Streptomyces venezuelae: one gene and its partner. The protein of the gene in region 1 interacts with the protein of each later gene in a pairwise test. Links are inferred from orthologs where the notes say so. Each region holds a gene or a part of one and is shown in the gene's direction. Other genes may lie near its edges. The genes, in order: DEJ49_RS22170 and rlmB.

Region 1 (3,221 bases):
TAGATGTCGCGGACCTCGTCCAGGTCGATGACGTCGCCGAGGCCGCGGAGCTGTTCCACCTCTTCCGCCGTCAGGGGGAGCGGCGTCTTCTCGCGAAGCGCGCTCCACTCGGTGCGGGTGAGGTCGACGTAGGGAGTCGCCTCCGGCTTGGGCCGGTGGGCGCTCCGGGGTGCCGTCGGGGGCACGGAGACCGAAGAGATCACAGTCCATTGTTACGGCTGTTTGAACAGGACGGGGGGTGGGGTGGGGGGTGGGGTGTGTCACGCTGACCCGGTGATTATTGGGGTTGGCATCGACGTCGCGGAGATCGAGCGGTTCGGCGCCGCGCTGGAGCGGACGCCCGGGATGGCGGAGCGGCTCTTCGTGGAGAGCGAGTTGCTGCTGCCGGGCGGGGAGCGGCGGGGCATCGCCTCGCTGGCGGCGCGGTTCGCGGCGAAGGAGGCGTTGGCCAAGGCGCTGGGGGCGCCCGCGGGGCTGCGGTGGACCGACGCCGAGGTGTACGTCGAGGAGAGCGGACAGCCCCGGGTCCGGGTGAAGGGCACGGTGGCCGAGCGGGCCTCGGTGCTGGGGGTGCGGTCCTGGCACGTGTCGCTCAGCCATGACGCGGGGGTCGCCTCCGCGGTGGTGGTGGCGGAGGGATAGGCGGGCCTCGTCCGGCGGGCGCCGCCCGTGCGGGGGCAGACTGGGCGTATGCGTACTGCGTACAGCGTGGAGAGCGTCAGGGCGGGCGAGAGGGTCGTGATGGCCCGGGGGCCCGAAGGTGTGTTGATGCAGCGTGCGGCGGCCGGACTCGCCGCCGAGTGCGCCCAGCTGCTCGGCAAGGTGTACGGGGCGAGAGTCACGCTGCTCGTGGGCAGCGGGGACAACGGGGGCGACGCCCTGTATGCCGGTGCCCGGCTCGCCCGGCGCGGTGCCGGGGTCAGTGCCGTGCTGCTCGCGCCCGAGCGTGCGCACTCCGGGGGGCTCGCCGCGCTGCGGGCCGCCGGGGGCGTGGTGGTGGGCGCCGACGAGGAGCGGGCCGAGGGTGTTGTCGCACGGGCCCAACTCGTCGTGGACGGGATCGTGGGCATCGGGGGCCGGGGTGGGCTGCGGGAGGACGCCGCGCGGCTCGTGGCGGCGGTGCGGGACGCCGTGGTCGTCGCCGTGGACCTGCCGAGCGGTGTGGACGCCGACACTGGTGAGGTGCGAGGGGAGGCGGTGCGGGCCGATGTGACGGTGACGTTCGGCGCGTACAAGCCGGGCCTTCTCATCGATCCGGGCCGCGAGTACGCCGGTGTCGTGCGGCTCGTCGACATCGGGCTCGAACCGGCGGAACTGGGGTGTGCGGAGGCCGAGGCGCTGCAGTTCGCGGACGTCGAGCGGCTGCTGCCCGTGCCCGGCGGGGAGAGCGACAAGTACCGGCGCGGGGTCGTGGGCATCGTGGCCGGATCCGAGCGGTATCCCGGCGCGGCCGTCCTCGCCGTCGCGGGCGCGCTGCGCGGGGGAGCGGGGGCCGTCCGGTACGTGGGGCCCGCCGCGGACGCCGTCATCGCGCGGTTCCCCGAGACCCTGGTGTCCGCGGGGCCGCCGTCCAAGGCCGGGCGCGTGCAGGCGTGGGTCGTGGGACCCGGACTCGGCGAGGACGCGGAACGGCTCGGCGAGGTCCTCGCCGCGGACGTGCCCGTGCTGATCGACGCCGACGGGCTGCGGCTCGCCGGGGAGCGGGACGTACGGGATCGGCGGGCCCCGACGCTCCTCACCCCGCACGCCGGGGAGGCCGCCGCGCTGCTCGGCGTGGCCAGGGAAGAGGTCGAGGCGGGGCGCCTCTCCGCCGTACGGGAGCTGGCGCGGCGGTACGGGGCGACGGTGCTGCTGAAGGGGTCGACGACCCTGGTGGCCTCGGGCGAGGGTCCGGTGCGGGTCAACCCGACCGGGACGCCCTGGCTCGCCACGGCGGGCAGCGGCGACGTGCTGTCCGGGCTCGCCGGGTCCCTCCTGGCGGCGGGACTCGACGCGCGGGACGCGGGGTCGGTCGGCGCGTACCTCCATGGGCTCGCCGGGCGGCACGCGTCGGCGGGGGCGCCCGTGGGGGCGCAGGACGTGGCGAACGCGATTCCCGCGATGTGGCGGGAGGTGGGGAGGGGCGATCGGTGAGGCCGGGGGGGGCGTCATGGCGTCACAGGGCCCGGCAACGTGAGCTGACCGGGCTTGCGCCCGGGGCCAAGGCCTGCGGAAGCAGGGGTGTCGGCGGGCTCTGAGACACTTGTCCGCGATGAACGAGACAGCACCTTTCCGTGTCCGGGCCGAGATCGACCTCGCCGCCCTCCGCGCCAACGTGCGCGCGCTGCGCGCCCACGCGCCGGACGCCGCGTTCATGGCCGTGGTGAAAGCGGACGGTTACGGCCACGGAATGGTGCCCTGCGCCAGGGCCGCACGCCAGGCCGGCGCCACGTGGATCGGCACCGCCACTCCCCAGGAGGCCCTGGCCCTGCGCGCCGCCGGGCTGCCCGGCCGCATCATGTGCTGGCTGTGGACGCCCGGCGGGCCCTGGCGCGAGGGAGTCGAGGCCGACCTGGACATGTCGGTGAGCGCACTGTGGGCGCTGGACGAGGTGACGGCCGCCGCGCGTGCGGCAGGGCGTACCGCGCGTATCCAGCTCAAGGCCGACACGGGTCTGGGGCGGAACGGCTGCATGCCCGCCGACTGGCCCGACCTCGTCGACCGCGTCCTGCGCGCCGAGGCCGAAGGCCTGGTCACGGTCACCGGGCTCTGGTCGCACTTCGCATGCGCCGACGAACCCGGGCACCCGTCGATCGCCGCGCAGCTCACGGTCTTCCGCGAGATGGTCGCGTACGCCGAGGAGCGGGGGCTGCGCCCCGAGGTGCGGCACATCGCCAACTCCCCGGGCATGCTGACGCTTCCGGAGGCGCACTTCGACCTCGTGCGTCCGGGCATCGCGATGTACGGCGTCTCGCCGAGCCCCGAGGTGGGCACCTCCCAGGACTTCGGGCTGCGGCCCGTCATGACGCTCGCCGCCTCGCTCGCCCACGTGAAGCGCGCCCCGGCCGGCCACGGCGTGAGCTACGGCCACCACTACGTCACACCCGGCGAGACGACCCTCGGCCTCATCCCGGCGGGCTATGGCGACGGGGTCCCGCGGCACGCCTCCGGCACGGCCCCCGTCCTCGTCGACGGCAAGCTGCGGACGGTCGCGGGGCGCGTCGCGATGGACCAGTTCGTCG
Region 2 (3,157 bases), 1.2 Mb from region 1 along the record:
CCCGGCTGGCACCTGGAGTGCTCCGCGATGGCGCACAAGTACCTGGGTCGTGAATTCGACATTCACGGCGGCGGGATCGATCTGATCTTTCCGCACCACGAGAACGAGATCGCGCAGGCCAAGGCCTTCGGTGACACCTTCGCGCGCTACTGGGTGCACAACGGCTGGGTCACGATGAGCGGCGAGAAGATGTCCAAGTCGCTGGGCAACTCGGTGCTCGTGAGCGAGATGGTCAAGCAGTGGCGACCCATCGTGCTCCGCTACTACCTCGGCACCCCGCACTACCGCTCGATGATCGAGTACAGCGAGGAGGCCCTGCGCGAGGCCGAGTCCGCGTTCGCCCGCATCGAGGGCTTCGTGCAGCGCGTCGTGGAGAAGGCGGGCGGCGTCGTCGAGCCCGCCGCCCAGGTCCCGCCCGCGTTCGCCGACGCCATGGACGACGACATGGGCGTCCCGCAGGCGCTCGCCATCGTCCACACCACGGTCCGGCAGGGCAACAGCGCCCTGGCCGCCGACGACAAGGAAGCCGCCGTCGCGCGCCTCGCCGAGGTGCGGGCCATGCTCGGCGTCCTCGGCCTCGACCCGCTCGACCCGCACTGGGCCGGCGGCGAGACCGACCGCGGCGAAGACCTGCACGGAGCGGTCGACACCCTGGTCCGCCTCGTCCTCGACCAGCGCGAGGCCGCCCGGTCCCGCAAGGACTGGGGCACCGCCGACGCGATCCGCGACCAGCTCAACCAGTCGGGCCTCGTCATCGAGGACAGCCCGACCGGCCCCCGCTGGACGCTCGGCCCGCGCTAGGCCACAGCCGATGTGCCGCCCGGATGTGCCTCTCGGCCGTCCGGGCGGCACACTTCATAGACGTACACCCGTGCGCGTACGCACGTACGCGCCCACGCATCACGACAGACAGGTAGGTCATGGCCGCTAACAACCGCCGCATGTCCGGCAAGAAGGGCGCGCAGGTCGGCAGCGGCGGCAATCGGCGCCGCGGCCTGGAGGGCAAGGGCCCGACGCCGCCCGCCGAGGCGCGCAAGGGGCACGTGAAGAACCGCATCGCCAACGCCAAGGCCAAGAAGGCCGCGGGCGGACGCCGTCCCGCCACGCTCAAGGGGCGCGGCGGCAAGGGCACCTCCGAGATGGTCGTCGGCCGCAACCCGGTCTTCGAGGCGCTGCGCGACGGCGTGCCCGCCTCCACGCTCTACGTCCAGCAGTTCATCGACAACGACGAGCGGGTCCGCGAGGCCCTGCAGCTCGCGGCCGAGCGCGGCGGCATCCACCTCATGGAGGCCCCCCGCCCGGAGCTGGACCGCATGACGAACGGCCTCAACCACCAGGGCCTCGTGCTCCAGGTCCCGCCGTACGAGTACGCGCACCCCGAGGACCTCGTCGCCGCCGCGTTCGACGAGGGCCGGGACCCGCTGATCGTCGCCCTCGACGGCGTGACGGACCCGCGCAACCTCGGCGCGGTCGTCCGCTCCGTCTGCGCGTTCGGCGGCCACGGCGTGCTCGTGCCCGAGCGGCGCGCCGCCGGTATGACGGCCGGCGCGTGGAAGACGTCCGCCGGCACCGCCGCGCGGACGCCGGTCGCCCGCGCCACGAACCTGACGCGCGCCCTGGAGCAGTACAAGAAGGCGGGCGTCGCCGTGGTCGGCCTCGCCGCCGACGGCGAGCACGAGGTCGGTGACCTGGAGGCGCTGTCCGGACCCGTCGTCATCGTCGTCGGCAGCGAGGGCAAGGGCCTCTCGCGCCTCGTCGGCGAGACGTGCGACTTCCGCGTGCGCATCCCGATGCCGGGTGGCGCGGAGTCCCTGAACGCCGGTGTCGCGGCGGGCGTCGTGCTCTACGAGGCGGCGCGGCGACGCGCCTGATTCCCCGTGGATGTCCGGGCCGCGTTGATCTTTTGACGCGGTCCGGACATTTCTCCATGGTCAAGGCAGTGTCCTAAACACACATCACTCGGTTAGATGAGTGTGGACACCAGAACACCCCGCACTCCCACTGGGGGAAGCTCGTCAGGTTTTGACGATGCTCCCGCGCTGAGCATGGTGAAGGTGCCGAGCGACCCGGCGCAGGTCATCGTCAATCACGCGAGTTTCCGCGTGCAGCTTCCCGCCGCTGGGCGCACTCAATCCCCGCGTATCTCACGGCACTTGGGCATGCCCGACGGGACGGCACGGATGCCCGCCGCCGGCGCGGCCGGTGCGGCCGCCAAACGCCGCGCGCCCGTCGTCTGGAGCGGGAAGTCCGCCCCGGACGACACGGGCGCCATCAGACTGCTGCAGGCCGTGCGCGGCGGCGGCGTGCGCCGTTCGGCCGAGGAGGCCGGTCCCTACAACAGCGCGGAGGACGCGGGCGCCACTCAGGTCATCCCCCGCGTCGGCGTCGACGACGGACCGGAGACCGTCGAGACGCCCGCCGTCATCGGCCCGCGCACCCCCGAACCCGGCACCCGGATGCTGCCGCACATGCGGCTGCCCGGCAGCGACTACGACGAGCGGTTCGAGCAGGAGTACGGCGACGACGGTTACGAAGACGCCGACGACGACGCTTACGACGAGGAGGGCGGCACCGAGCGGGCACGCAGGCACGGCTCGGACCCCGTCCGGCACGCCTACTACCCGGGCCGCCGCATGAACCTCGGCGTCGTGCTCCTCCCGATGCGCGTCTTCCTCGGGTTCATCTCCATCTACGCCGGCATGGGCAAGCTCTGCGACCCCGTCTACTTCGACGGCGGCCAGCGCGGCTCCATGGTCAAGTGGCTGAACTCGCTGCACCCCTGGGCGCTCGCCGAGCCACTGCGCGACTTCGCCCTCCAGCACCCCGTGGGCGCCGGCCTGTGCATCGCCTTCCTCCAGGTCGTCGTCGGCGTCCTGACGGTCCTCGGACTCTGGCAGCGGGTCGCCGCCTCGGTCGGTGTGCTCCTCTCGGCGGCGCTCATCGTCACCGTCAGCTGGAAGACCGTTCCCGCATACGACGCGCCCGACATCATCTACCTCGCCGCGTGGTCGCCGCTGATCATCGCGGGCGCGCCCGTCTACTCCATCGACGGACGCCTCGCCGGTGAGGCGTGGCGCACGCTCGGCCCGCGCTCCGACATCTGGGACCTGCGGCGGCGCGTGCTGCGGCGCGGCGGTCTGATCGGCGCGGTCGTCAT

Evidence for each region.
Region 2: the proteins of DEJ49_RS22170 (region 1) and rlmB interact in binary tests that used the Escherichia coli proteins (3 or more experiments, as listed by UniProt). The link is inferred for Streptomyces venezuelae from one-to-one orthologs.

What each region holds. Positions count from the first base shown.
Region 1 is NZ_CP029191.1:4,858,342-4,861,562, forward strand. Bases 1-2,911 are described here. They hold DEJ49_RS22170 (NAD(P)H-hydrate dehydratase), read left to right. Parts: upstream 1-690; coding sequence 691-2,133; downstream 2,134-2,911. Other genes in these bases: coaA (type I pantothenate kinase), read right to left, coding at 1-185; DEJ49_RS22165 (holo-ACP synthase), read left to right, coding at 274-642; alr (alanine racemase), read left to right, coding at 2,252-2,911. Also shown: more of alr, read left to right, coding at 2,912-3,221. UniProt on the Escherichia coli protein: Bifunctional enzyme that catalyzes the epimerization of the S- and R-forms of NAD(P)HX and the dehydration of the S-form of NAD(P)HX at the expense of ADP, which is converted to AMP.
Region 2 is NZ_CP029191.1:3,662,037-3,665,193, reverse strand. What follows is about bases 49-2,895. They hold rlmB (23S rRNA (guanosine(2251)-2'-O)-methyltransferase RlmB), read left to right. Parts: upstream 49-920; coding sequence 921-1,871; downstream 1,872-2,895. Other genes in these bases: DEJ49_RS16350 (DoxX family membrane protein), read left to right, coding at 1,968-2,895; cysS (cysteine--tRNA ligase), read left to right, coding at 49-801. Outside these bases: more of cysS, read left to right, coding at 1-48; more of DEJ49_RS16350, read left to right, coding at 2,896-3,157. UniProt on the Escherichia coli protein: Specifically methylates the ribose of guanosine 2251 in 23S rRNA.